Bdellovibrio bacteriovorus: one gene and its partner. The protein of the gene in region 1 interacts with the protein of each later gene in a pairwise test. Links are inferred from orthologs where the notes say so. Each region holds a gene or a part of one and is shown on either strand. Other genes may lie near its edges.

The links.
Region 2: the proteins of AZI86_RS03640 (region 1) and AZI86_RS03110 interact in binary tests that used the Escherichia coli proteins (3 or more experiments, as listed by UniProt). The link is inferred for Bdellovibrio bacteriovorus from one-to-one orthologs.

The regions. Positions count from the first base shown.
Region 1 is NZ_LUKE01000001.1:765,895-774,310, forward strand. What follows is about bases 2,825-5,867. They hold AZI86_RS03640 (transglycosylase domain-containing protein), read left to right. Parts: upstream 2,825-3,221; coding sequence 3,222-5,513; downstream 5,514-5,867. Other genes in these bases: AZI86_RS18970 (co-chaperone GroES), read right to left, coding at 2,825-3,134; AZI86_RS03645 (MBL fold metallo-hydrolase), read right to left, coding at 5,510-5,867. Also shown: AZI86_RS03625 (hypothetical protein), read left to right, coding at 1-922; AZI86_RS03630 (hypothetical protein), read right to left, coding at 1,169-2,551; more of AZI86_RS18970, read right to left, coding at 2,562-2,824; more of AZI86_RS03645, read right to left, coding at 5,868-6,490; AZI86_RS03650 (2Fe-2S iron-sulfur cluster binding domain-containing protein), read right to left, coding at 6,545-6,778; AZI86_RS03655 (sensor histidine kinase), read right to left, coding at 6,787-8,301. UniProt on the Escherichia coli protein: Cell wall formation. Synthesis of cross-linked peptidoglycan from the lipid intermediates.
Region 2 is NZ_LUKE01000001.1:660,084-665,768, forward strand. What follows is about bases 2,687-5,685. They hold AZI86_RS03110 (penicillin-binding transpeptidase domain-containing protein), read right to left. Parts: upstream 5,175-5,685; coding sequence 3,198-5,174; downstream 2,687-3,197. Other genes in these bases: AZI86_RS03105 (RecQ family ATP-dependent DNA helicase), read right to left, coding at 2,687-3,087; AZI86_RS03115 (hypothetical protein), read right to left, coding at 5,175-5,510; rsmH (16S rRNA (cytosine(1402)-N(4))-methyltransferase RsmH), read right to left, coding at 5,491-5,685. In the rest of the region: AZI86_RS03090 (UDP-N-acetylmuramoyl-L-alanyl-D-glutamate--2,6-diaminopimelate ligase), read right to left, coding at 1-71; AZI86_RS03095 (alpha/beta hydrolase), read left to right, coding at 113-790; AZI86_RS03100 (hypothetical protein), read right to left, coding at 776-1,426; more of AZI86_RS03105, read right to left, coding at 1,510-2,686. UniProt on the Escherichia coli protein: Essential cell division protein that catalyzes cross-linking of the peptidoglycan cell wall at the division septum. Required for localization of FtsN.

The DNA of each region.
Region 1 (8,416 bases):
ATTAAAAAATAATGCTAAAAAAATCTCGGACAAAGAAGCTTTAGAATTTTACGAACAGCACATCGCAGGGCTCCTTGAAGACCAAGTCGAAGAATCTCGTGAAGCGGCCAAAGAGCTAGCGCGCGCTCGCGCTCCAAAAAGACACGCCGGTTTTGATGAAATCGACATGTTGTTGGATGGAGACTCTGATTCAGACTCAGCAGTTGACGGCGATCCTGAAGAGTTGATGGACGTAGCTAAAGATGCTATCCGCAAACTTCATGAAGGCATTCCGTCGATCCGTGAAGGCAAAGATAAAACTCGTCGTTTTGCCGATCTTCGCGCCAAAATCATCGACACCGAAAAAACCATCGTCGCTCAGTATGCTAGAGAGATTAAAAAGGCGATGCAAAAAGCAGAAAACAATCGCAACTCTGCAAACTATATTGCATACCTTGAAGAAGCAGCGACATTAAACCGCAACCTTCCCGAAGTGATTCAAGGCTTAGGCACAACAACAAGCTCCGCCTTACGCACAGCCATTAGCAACGAATACATCCGTTCGGGCGAAGCAAGAGCTCAATACGATGCGTACCTACTAAGTTCTGGCAATGTTCAAAACAGCATCAACGCTTTCATGAATCAGTGGGCCGCAACAGGCCGCCTACCGAACACAGGCGTTGACGCTTTTAATGGTGCAGATTTGAGTTCTCGCCTTAACGGCACCGCCAACCGCGGAGTCGTAGGTTCAACCCCATCGGCTGCAATCTCAACAAGACTGGGCTTGAACACACTAAACTCAAGCTCAACAACCACGTTGCAGGATCCAGTAGCAACAGCAAACAACGGTATTGAATTCGGAGCCTTGACTCAGCTTACAGAAGAAAACCGCATCCTAAGAGATCAATTGCGCTCACAAATCATGCTACAACGCGGCCAATAACCAAAGCCAAAAAAAATATAAGTAACTCCAACGGACCCAGGAAGGGTCCGTTTCCTGCATTCCAAATCCCGAAGAACTCCTTCGGAATTTTTTATTTTTTGCAATGAGGCCTTACACTTAGACCGTACTTCGCAAGAAAGAAAAAAAATCCCCGAGGGATTTCTCCCTCGGGGCCCTGCTCACCACCAAACAAAATGTCGTAAATTAAGTCATCAAGCTGTCGTACAAGTAGCAATCGTGCTGTTATCAAAAGCTGATGGCGGCTTTAGATGCAAATCCATAATTAAAGCTGGTCTCTAAACCATCAGCGCCGTTTTTAAATGCGGCACCAGGAGCCAGAAGACCCAATTGATTTACCCACTGAATGCGTTCACTCGGTTTGTAAACCACTTCTATATCCCATTCTAGGCCTAGATCTTTTGATGAATCAACAGAGTTTTTCACCGTGTTCATCAATTGTCCGTAAATCAAGGTATTACGAACATCCACACGCTCATTCCATGCATAGTTCACTGAAGGCGCAAAATACATCACGTTGCTGATCGCTTCGTCATCGGCAGAGTTGCCTACGCTTAAGTTTGTCGTGTCTTTCATGTAGTTTGTGCCCAAGAAATCTCTTTGGCCTAAACGATGATTGAATAACAACATCGCCACGTCATAGTTACGATTGAAAGAGAATGTGCCAAAGTCTGTGGAATTTCCATCGTCCCCTGTTGCCACACCCATTTTTAATTTCCAATCCCATTTAGATTCACCACGAGGGATATAAAGCTCAGTCGCGATACCATAGCCGTTCATTTTCACCGAGTTCGCGCCTGAAGTAACACCTGTTTCACCAGAGGCAAAACCCGCTTCTAATTTGAAGCCAAACGCATCAAAGTCACGACCGAAAGCAAAGTTCGTGCGTTGCACGCTCATGTCATTATTGAATCCATCACCATCATAGTCGGTTGCATTTTTGTAGCCCAACACTGATTTAGCACCTTTTGTGTTTTCAACAAAAACACCTAACATCGTGCGGTTGGCTTCACTTTTGTACTGCAACTGCGCGCCCATCGTCGTCAGCGTTCCGCCTTGACCGAAATCGCTGGATTGCTTGCGGCCCAAGATCGGCATAAAGAACCAGTCACCCACAACAATTTTATAAGCAACCATGTCACGCGTATCATAGAAGTGATCAAATGCCCCCGTACCCGCGCTGTAAGTCATACCAAGACCAAATTCAAAAGGCGCACGACCGACAATCAATGAGCCGTATTCTTGATTCACGTTAAGGTATAACTGAGAGACTTTAAGTTGGCTGGAGCCTTGATTGTTCGACGCTGCGGGCCCCTCTGAGTTCAAGTTAAGTCCCCAGATTTCACCCATTTGCGTGTTGCTATAAGCATAGCTGTTTAAAACATCAAAGCGTGAAATAACATTCACACCGTCAGCCGCAATGATCTTGGGGCTTAAATAAAGTGAATTCAAACCATAGGCTTTACGGCCACCAGGAGTTCCTAAAGTTGGACGGTCCACTTCGGTCCATTCAAAACGGTAACCACCGCTCCAATCCAATGTCATGGCTTGAGCCGCACTCGACATCAACGCGACGGAAAGGCCTAAGGCTTTCAAAAGATTTTTATTCATGTTCTTTCCTTTATTTTGAGACCACACCCAAAACATCGCCCTCGCGGAGGATGATCAGATTTTGATTTTGAATTGTAATTTTTGTGCCCGCGAATTCAGAGAAAACAATTTTATCGCCTACTTTAACGTCCATCGGACGAACATGGCCTTTTTTGCCTAAATGTCCTCGACCGACAGCGACCACGTGACCTTGCAAGTTTCCAGAAACATCCGCCACGGTGTCTGGAATGTACAATCCACCCGCCGTCATCTTTTCTGCGCCCGCCGTTTGAATAATCAACCGATCATCCAAGGGCGTCACAAAGTTACTAAGATCCACGATCTTTTCAGATTTCGAGGTCGCAACAGTGGGTGCGCTCGATTTCCCCTTCGCGGGAGCCGCTTTTTTCACCGGCGTCTTGGCCTTAGCTTTTGATTTTGTAATGGTTTTTTTAGCAGCCGTTTTTTTTGCGGGAGCTTTCGCGGCCTTTTTCGATTTTGCGGAAACTTTTTTTGTAGATTTCGTTACAGGTTTTTTTGAAACAGTCTTTTTAGCGACTTTTTTAACGTTGGACTTTTTTGCAGAAGCTTTCTTCTTAGCCACAACCTCTTCCTTTCAAAACAGGTAGCCTCCGAGAAACTTTCGTACTACGCTTGTTCTTATATGTTGCGACCCAGATTAAAGACCATTTTGAAATCTTTTACAATCCTTGTGACGCTTGTGATCATCTTTGGGCTTGGCATTGCGGCCTATGCTTACTATGCGCTCGGCAAAGAACTGAACGAAAAATTAGAATCAAAAAAGTTCATCGTGCCGACAGAGTATTACGCCGCTCCGCCCACTTTTTTCACTCACAGTTTGATCAAAGTTGCAGACGTCGAAAAGCAATTGCTGCGTCAAAACTATCGCCGTCGTGACTATGACCAACGTCTCTTACCTGGGGACTATTTCATTGCTGATCGCGAACAGTGCGCAGCCCGTCTTCAAGTGGGCTTGCGGGAAAATCAAGAATCTTGCATCGGCTGGGTGACCCTAGAAACGCAGACTCGAGACGTGGACAGCTCCATTCAAGTTTTAGTGGTACAAAACGACGGACTGATCTCACAAATCTTTAAAGGCGCCCCGTTCGTGGAAGTCCCCGAAGCCAACAGTGAAGCACCGCTGCTTGCTCAATATATTGGCATCGAACCTTTGATGCAAAAGACAGTGACCTTGGGTGAGGTTCCACCGACATGTTCTAACGCGATCATGTCGATTGAAGATGCCCAATTTTTGGAACATAGCGGAGTCAGCCTCAAAGGTATTTTTCGCGCCGTTTTAAAGAACATTTCTGCAGGCAGGAAAGCCCAAGGGGGCAGCACGATCACTCAACAACTGGTAAAAAACTACTTCCTGACCTCTGAAAGAACCTTGAAACGTAAAGCTCAAGAATTCGTCATGTCGATTCTTTTAGAATCACGATTTTCTAAGGACCAAATTCTTGAAACGTATTTGAACGTCATTTACATGGGACAAAACGGCGCCTTTCAGGTGCGCGGCTATGGCTCGGCCGCCCGCTTCTATTTTAGCAAAGAACTTGTGGATCTAAATTTAAGTGAATGCGCCTTACTTGCCGCGATCGTCAACAGCCCTGGCCGATTTAATCCGTTTAAAAATCCTGAAAATGCAGAACGTCGTCGTCATGCCGTTTTAGAAAAAATGTTGGGCTTGCAATTTATTTCTCAAGAAGATTTTAATGAAGCCGACAAAAATCCGCTGCCAAGCGCAACCCGCACGCTGGCATCAGAAACCGCGCCGTACTATCTAGATGCCGTTCGTAAGCAATTAGAAGCGCAAGGCATTAGTGCTGATGGGTTAAAGATTTACACGGCCCTGGATTTAGAGGCCCAAGAAGTTGCGCAAGAATCTTTACGTAATCACTTGGACAACTTAGAAAAAAACAATAAATACATCAAAGGCCTTAAAGAAAAAAAGAACAGTCTTGAAGGAAGCATTTTAGTTGGCAATAATACCACCGGCCTTGTCAGTGTCGTGGTGGGTGGTCGCAATTATCGTATGACTCAGTTTAATCGTGCGATTGACGGGCATCGACAAATTGGTTCGGTGATGAAACCTTTCGTTTACCTGACAGCCTTATTGAATAACACCCCAGAGGGTCAGCCCTATACGCCCATCACCTTATTGAACGATGAAAAATTCACTTACAAATACGAAGGGCAAGCTTGGTCGCCGGACAATTACGGCAAAGCTTATTTCGGCTCCGTCCCCATGTTTTACGCATTAAAAAATTCTTTAAATGCGGCCACTGCCTCGTTAGGACTGCAAGTCGGATTGGGTAATATCATCGATATCACTCATGAAGCTGGAGTGACTTCTCAGTTGCGATCCTTCCCCGCCATGACCTTGGGTGCTTTCGAAATGTATCCACGTGAAGTTCTGCAAAGTTATATGACCTTAGCGAACATGGGAAAAAGACAAAATCTATCTTTCATCCGTCGCGCCGTAGATTCTGACGGAAAAGAAATCTTTGTCCATCAACCGGCACCGACCCAAGCCATTGATGCCGCGGCCACCGCAAGCTTGGTCAGCATGATGAAACAAACTGTCCTTTCCGGAACGGCCCGTTCAATCACACTGAATGGATTTTTCAATCCGGCAGCGGGAAAAACCGGAACGACCAGTGACAATCGCGATGCTTGGTTTGCGGGCTTCACACCTTATCTAACAACGGTTGTCTGGGTGGGTTATGACAACAACACCCCACACAAGTTAACCGGATCAAACGGGGCTGTTCCGGTTTGGACTCAGTTTATGAAAAAAATGGGAACGCGCTTTCCCGCCGAAGATTTCCCATGGCCAGAAAACACCAAGAAGGTCGTTTTGGATCAAGACACCTTACAGTCTTTAAATGCTTTTAAAGAAGGTGATCCGACTTCGGTCGAACTGATTTTTGATGCTGCGAAAGTACCAAGCGGGTTTTAGAGATAAATCTCTAATCCCTCGTGGGCGAAATCCCATTTAACAGAACTTAGCTTTTGATCTTTTTGCGAAGCAAACTTTTCACGCGATTCGTAATACTCACGCGTTTGACGTTTTAATTCTAAAACTTGTTCAACCCTTGCACCTGGATCATGATGGGCAAAAAGCACAGTTTTAATATTTTCTCTTAAGGCAATATCAAGCCCGACTTGCGCGGCACTGTGACCCCAATTAGCTTTTTCGGCGAGCTCTGGCAACGTGTACTGCGCATCGAAATACATCAAGTCAATATTCTGATACAACGGCAAATCTTCAGCCAGCTCTTCGCGAGTCACGCGCGTGCATTCCGTATCCACGCAATGAGCATAGGCCTTACCACCGTTTTCAACTTTCAATCCCCAACAAGGATCTGGATGATCTAATTGATAGGGAGTGATGGTCATGTCTTCAAGCTGGTATGGTTTGCGCGGTTCCAAGACATGAAAAAAAACTTTGGATTTAAGTTGTTCAAAGGGAACAGGAAAATAGGGCTTGGCAAAAACCCCACGAATCAGTTTTTCGAGCTCCGGCTGCACCCCATAATAATGAACTTCACAACCTGGAATAAAATGCGGCGTGAAAAATGGCAAACCGATCACATGATCCCAATGGAAGTGAGTCATAAAAATATGGAAAGGACCTTTAGATCGACCCGTGGTTCCCTTCATGATGGCTTCGCTTAAGTTGCGAATGCCACTGCCACCATCGATGATCAGTTGAGCTTGAGGGCTTTGGATTTCCACGCACGTTGTCGCCACACCATAGCCCCCGACAAGCGGTGTTTCCATGCTTTGCAGGTACTTCGCAATCTGTGATGGTTCACGATAACCGGAACTAAAGAAATTCCTTAGAATCCCTTCGATATGATATGACCATTCCTGCGGTGGTGGTGCCGAGGGCAAAGACCCGCGAACTCCCCAAAATTTTACGACTAGCGACATATTTCAACTAGAATACTTGTGTTTAGAGACACGAATCAATTCATATTGTTCGGTCTAGCCTTTGTTGTAATCAACAACAAGATCCTCAAGCGCCCCCATAGACGATGGTACAGTCTGGCACGTCAGACGATGCTTCCCATTTACCAAAGCTCGACAACTTTCACAGTGACCTTCCATGCAAGAATACGGCGGAGCCATGCCCGCCATTAGCGCCAGGTCCAGTAAAGTCCGGCCCTCTTCCGATTCGATCTCTTTATTTTCGTTCCCCACGATGATTTTAATTTTCACAATTTGTCCTAGGGTTTTGCCAGATTTTCGATCGAATTTATTAAACGCCATTTTTCGACAAGCTGAACTCCGTAAGAATCGGCAATCTTTTGAATTTCAGTATGATCTATAATTGTGGAAAATAAAAGGACTCGCCCAAGGCCACTGCCGTTTATAAGTTCCAAAAAGTCAAATGCAGTGTTTTCACCATCTTCAAAAGAGATATCCACCAGTACCAGCGGCTCAGATCCTGTCCACTTCCGCAGCATCTCTCTGCCCTCGTTCAAATTAGAGATAGATAATGCTTGCACGTCCGGGACGGATGCCAATAATGCCCCAACATCACTATTTCGCTCTAACACCCAAACATTGTCAGCTAGTTCAACCACAAAGGGCCTTAGCTCTTTCGGCATCGATATGATGAAGGCCGTTTTTTCCTCCGTATCCAAAGCCACCGAGCCTCCATAGCTTTCAACTTCTTTTCGAACTTGATAAAGACCCAAACCGGTACCGGCCTCTTTCCCAAAGGTCGCTCTCTCCTGAAACAATTTCTTCCTAACTTCGTCAGGGATTTGAGGTCCATTATTGGCGATGATCACCTGAACTGATTCATCAAAGGATCTAATACGAATACTGACTTCAGTTCCCCCAGCCTCTATGGCGTTGTTAAGGATGTTTGAAATTGAGCGCTGCAAACTATAAAAAGGAATTTGCACCCCAAAAAAACCGTCATCCGCAATATGAAACAAAACTTGAGGGTAAATCTGACGATATGATGCAATTAACTCTTTTAAAACCTCTAATACATTTACCACTGGTAAAATTTTTTCTGACTTTTCGTTTCTATAAGCCTTCAGCGTATCGTCCGCGATATGGCGCACTCGAGCTGCAGACTCCACAATCAATGATCCAACTTCAGGTTCGACACGCCCCTTCAAATACTCGGATGCGATTTGCAGAGCCATTATCGGACCACGTAAGTCATGGGATACCTTAGCCGCAATTTTCATTAAAACCTCGGCCTCGGCCACCTTTAAGGCGAATTTCATCTTTACTTTTTCTCGTTCGGCTTTTTTTTGAAAAGCGATTTTTTCGGCATCGGAACGGCGAAGATAATTGATTAGAATGACAGGAATTCCAACGTATTGAATCAACAGCTGGACTACTAAAATTCTAGAAAAATCAAAATTCACATTGGTGAAATAAAAGGTCAGCAGCCCCATGAGAAACTCAATGGGAATAATCAAAAATGAAAGTATAATATATTTTTTAGGAGACTGCTGAAGGATCATTAGAAGAGATAAATTGCAAAAGCAAAATATAAATATCCAGAAAATATTCGCTGTCCGTGAAGGCTCGTGAACGTATTCACGATCCTTCAGATTTGCGTAAACATTTAATAAATAAGAGCCGTAGGAAAAATATTCGTTAGTGGATTTATCTTCTTCGTAACCAAACCGCGCATAGGGATGCTTAATGGTTCCTGTGTAGTTATCTCGGGTCGTAAGAATCACGATCTTGGATGCAACATCTTCTTTCTTCACTTTTGAAAGAGGGATTTCAGGGACAGAGGGCGGATAATAAAATCGCAAGTTTACTTGCTTGGTGTCATAGACGGTTAAGATTCCAGATCCCAAGCCTTCATCCGCGTTGAACATT
Region 2 (5,685 bases), 110 kb from region 1 along the record:
ACCTGCGCATCTTGCGTCAGATTTTCAGAAGATATTTCTGGAAGAATAGAAAGTAACCGATTGAGTTTCATCTTGCCCCACACCTTTAGGGAGGATAACGTAGGCCCTGACTATGAGACAACTCGGAAAAATAAATTGCCTAGAAATAAATAATGACGATAACGCGCCTTGGGTGATTCTGTTTCACGGCTATGGTGCAGATTGCAATGATCTGTTCTCTTTAGGAGACATGATTAGTACTAAAAAAACCTACAACTATCTTTTTCCGAATGGGATTTTAGAAGTTCCGATTGGTCCAGGGTGGACCGGCCGGGCCTGGTGGCCCATAGATATGATGGAAATTCAAAGAGCAGCCGAACAGGGCACGCATCGTGATTTTTCGCAAAACACCCCTAAGGGCATGGATAAAGCTTATCAAGCGGCCTCTGAAATGATTCGTCAGATGAAAATTCCTTGGAACAAAATTATTTTAGGCGGATTTAGCCAAGGCGCTATGCTGGCGACCGAGCTTTATTTGCGCGCTCCGGAAACTCCGGCGGGCTTGGCGATTTTGTCAGGAACTCTTTTGCATCAAGAAGAATGGAAAAAACTCATCCCCGCCCGCACGGGTCAAAGATTCTTTCAAAGTCATGGACAATTAGATACGGTTCTTGGATTTAAGCAGGCCCAGCAATTAGAAACTTTGCTGAACCAAAATGGCATGAAAGGAAGTTTGTTGGGATTCCGCGGAGCTCACGAAATCCCGGGTCCGGTCTTATTGAAACTGGGTGAGTATTTAAATTCCCTTTAGGTCTTCATCGGTAAGGTCTTCGACCTTGCCGTACTCCACATATCCCGGCCACCAGCTGCCCATGCCTGGGAAATAAACGACGTCCCCATTTTGATCCACGGAATTAAGATCACTCAGGAAAATCCAGACCTCCCCACCGTTCACGCATGTTGTTTTAAACCATTCTTCTTGGGGAACATACATCGACGGATCATAATCTGTTTTTTCTAAGATATCTTGCGCTACCACGTACTCGACACCTTTAAAACGCAAAGCAAACATGCCTTCGGAATAATAAATCAGATATTCTAACAGATCGCCTTTTTTGGCGAAGATGATGCCGTTGTCAGTGTCGTAATCAAAATCTTCCTTCGCATGCAGAGGAATGATTTTTGAGGCCGTTCGATATTGAACAACCCTGGCTTCATTCCAAGGGTGAAACACGGCCTTAAAGGGAAGCTGACAAGAAATCGAAGCCGGAATGTCCCGGTCCATCACGGGACGAGCCGGCACAGAGACGTTTTCTTTATAAACGGCAATGCCATTTCCATACTCTCCGGACCAGAAGTCATCCTGATACCAAGAATCGTCATAAGCCGCCTGAGCGGTGATTGAGAAAAGAAATCCTAAAGTCAGCATCGATGACTTGAAGCTCATAAAACCCCCTCGCTAAAAAAGCTCAATCAATATGAAACCTCGAGGGAAGTAAAGTCCGTTCGCCTGACGAGTGTCTGATAACACTATTTTCCTAATTCCGCCAAAACATCCCAGCCAAATTTTTCAAGCTTTTGGTCCCCAATGCCATGAACCTGCCGCATTTCATCTAAGTTGCGTGGGTTGCGCTGAGCCAAATGCCTTAAAGTCTGATCGCTAAAGATCACGAAGGCCGGCGCGTCCAATTGGCGAGCACGTTCGCGACGCCAAGCCCGCAAGACTTCGTATCTTTGTTCGGCCATTGCATCCAAAACGATGTCGGTTTGTTTTGATTTGGTCTTTTTGGTTTTCTTAAGCGTGGTTTTAATAGCGTCTAATGCTTGATCCACTTTGACAAAGGAAGTGATCGGCTTAACCACCTTGCGCGTAGACTTGGCGTCACAGTTATCGCAATGCCCGCAACGTTCAATCCGTTGCGCATCTTTATAGTAAGTCAGGACTTCGGCATGACGACATTCCCCACCCTCAGAGTAATTAACCAAGGCATCAAGATTTCGCCAGCGAGCACTTTTAATTTCTTCCGGGGCTTCTGAATTGTGAATGAAATAACTTTGCAAGCCTTTGTCTTTTTTTGAATACAACACCAGACATGTCGAATCTTTTCCGTCACGCCCCGCACGACCCATCTCTTGATAAAGAGCATCGATGTTCGCCGGAATTTGAAAGTGCACCACCAAACGGACATCCGGTTGATCAATCCCCATCCCGAAGGCATTGGTCGCCACCAAAATTCGCAGATCGCCGCGTTCGTAAGCTTCTTGAGTTTTCGTGCGTTGTTCTGCCGGAAGACCTGCGTGATAGTAGCCTACTTTAGCAAATTTCTTACCTAAGGACTCTGCCAAGCTTTCTGTGACTTTGCGAGTTCCGCAATAAACAATAATACGACCGGAAGGATGATTTTTAATTCCTTGAAGTAAAAAATCCATTTTCGCGTCATCGTTTTCACAAAGCTCGACTTGATAATATAAATTAGGACGATAGAAACCGTGCACGCGACGCTCAGGCTTATGCAAAGCCAAGTGTTTGGAAATATCATCCAAGACCGTCGGCGTTGCCGACGCCGTCAACGCCAAGATCGGAACTTGGGGGCATAGTTTTTTTAAAATATTCAACTGCGCATATTCTTCGCGGAAATCATGACCCCATTGCGAAACACAGTGGGCTTCATCAATGGCAAAAAGAGCTACATCACGATTTTGAATCCATTTTTGAAAACCCTCTTTTTGCGCACGTTCTGGTGACAAATACAAAACAAAGGCGCCACCCTTGTTGAGCTCTGCAAAGACTTCGCGCTTGGCATCATCTGATTGTCCCGAATGCAAGCATCCGGCCGGAATTCCTAAACGACGTAAAGAGCTGACTTGATCTTTCATCAAAGCGATCAGCGGGCATATCACGATAACCAATTTTTGAAAATAAATGGCGGGGTACTGATAACAAAGGGACTTGCCACCGCCGGTTGGCAAAACAGCCAAAACATCTTTTTTATCAAGGGCGGAAGCAATGATCTCTTTTTGACCGCGGCGAAACTCTGGCAGTTTAAAATACTTTTGTAGCAGATCTTCGCGGACGGACGAGATGATTTCCATAGACGACACTTTCATTGAAAGCTCCTTTTTGAGCAACAAGAAAGCAATTCAAGGACCAAAATAAAAACGAGGATTTCGCTAGATAATCCTCGTTTTTAAGCAGATTCGTCCGAAATACGGCGCGTCTATTTTAAAATGACCGTGATCTCTTTATTTTCCGGCAAAATGGAGCCGATGGCAGGGTAAACATCGCTGACCAATCCTTGCCCCACAAACTTGACGCGCAGATCTTGGCCACTCACGCGACGAAGAACCTCACGAGTTGTCATATTCAACAAGTTAGGAACATTTTCATTGGCTTCCACTTGCGTGACCTGATCTAACTCCGTTGAAGTTAAAATTTCTTTGGGCGGAAGTTTGGGTGGTTGCTTGATGTCAATGGCCGCCAGCTTACGTGCTTTTGATATTGTTGACTGTTCTGCAATGGCAAGCGGAGCAATACCTTCTTTACGAACAGCATATGAAGCCATGCGCGCAAACAAAGGGGCTGCCACAGTTGAACCATAATAAGCTTTTTTCGGAGAATCCACCGCGATGTAGATCACGAACTTCGGATCATTTGCCGGAATGAAACCACCAAAACTTGAAATATAAGCACCACGGACATATCCACGACCGTTAGGATTTACTTTTTGCGCGGTCCCGGTTTTTCCCGCCACCATGAAACCGTCAACTCTGGCATTGCTAGCACTTCCGTCGGTGGTTACGCCCACCAACATCGCACGCATTTGCGCAGCTTGTTCAGAGCTAAGGACTCGACGAATCGGTTTTACTTTCGTTTCTTCTAACACACCGGTTTCAGCATCACGCACTGATTGTACGATGTAAGGTGTATTTAAAACTCCGCCATTGGCGATGGCCGCGTAGGCATTTGCCATTTGTAACGGCGTTGAGGTGATGCCGTGGCCAAAAGAAATATTACTTAAAAGATGCTGGCGCCATGGTAAGGCCAAAACACTGCCCCGCGCTTCGCCAGGCAGATCCACACCTAAACGTTGGCCAAAACCAAAATCTAAAAGACCTTGGCGCAAACGATCTTGCCCCATCTTAAAGGCGATTTTGGTGGTCCCGACGTTCGATGAGAAAGCCAAGATCTGAGAAACCGTTAAGTCTTCAAATTTTTCTTTGGCTTCAGCTTCACGGATGATGCGATCACCAACACGAAAGCTTCCCTTTTCGCAGTAAAATTTGGTATTAGGTTGAACCAAGTTCTCGCGCAAGGCCGCGGCGATCACAAAAGTTTTCATCGTGGATCCCGGCTCAAAAGCATCCGTCACAATTTTATTACGACGAAATTCTGCCGCTGTTTTTTGTGCTTTGTTCACGTCAAATGTCGGTGCCGACGACAAAGCCAAAATCGCTGAAGTTTTCGCATCTAAGATGACACCCACGGCGTGATCGGCTTCAAACGTAGAAACCGCATTGGCCAATTCTGTTTCCAAGCGATATTGCAATTCAGAATCAACCGTCAAGCGCAACTCATGCCCTTCGGGATTTTCCGTGAACATCGTGCCATTGTTAATCAGTGGTCGACCGCGGGCATCACGCTTCACCATAACTTTTTTAGGATTTCCAGCGAGCACTTTTTCATAGCCCAACTCTAAACCTTCAAGTCCTTGGCCTTCGATACCTAAGAATCCCAAAGTCTGCGCCATCAAAGTTTCATTGGGATAAACGCGACGCCATTCTTCAACAAACGAAAGACCGCGAATATCCCAAGCTTTAATTTCGTTGGCTTGAGTTTGATCCATCATGCGTTGGATCCATACAAAACGGCGATTTTTATCTTTGATTTTACCGTAAATAGATTCTGAAGACTGACCCAAAATTTTGGCCAATTTTTTTGCCACGGCCTTGCGGTTCTCTAAAATCTTCGGATCCGCGTAAAGTGAATAAGCCGCCGCCGACATCGCCATGTCACGGCCATTGCGATCTACAATCGCGCCTCGACGGGCTTGCAAGGTCACCTTGGTTTGGAACTGACGATTCTGCAAAGAGTTCAAACGATCATTAGGTAAAAACTGAAGATAGCCGGCACGTAAGATCAACATCGACCACAGCGTGACTATCCCGACAAAGATGATAACAATGCGTGCTTTCAACTATAGGTCCTTTTTTGCAATGTCCTTACTAACAACCTTATCCCCTGAATCCGCAAGCGGCCCGGTCAGATGAATGATTTGGTTGGCTTGAACTTTTTTAAGAGTGAACTTTTGCTGAGCCACCGTATCCAACAACTGCGGACGCGTGATCTTCGCCAAAGAAATCTCTTTCGTTCGTTTTTCTTCGTAAACTTTTTTATATTCGCGGGTCAGCTTTAAAACGCTGTAACCCATGCGGCGTTCTTCCATTTGCAAGAAGACGATAGAAAATAATGTGGCAATTATTAGCAAGATACTAAAGAAAGGTTTCAGCTGCCTAAAGTTTTGTGAGCTCATCCTGAGCACTCCTCTCAAACACTCTCAATTTCGCGGAACGAGATCGAGAGTTCCTATCACACTCTTCCTGAGTGGGAACAATCACTTTTTTGTAAACCGGCTTTCCAAGATCTTCATTGTCTCGGAAAATATTTTTAACAATGCGGTCTTCTAACGAGTGAAAACTAATCACGGC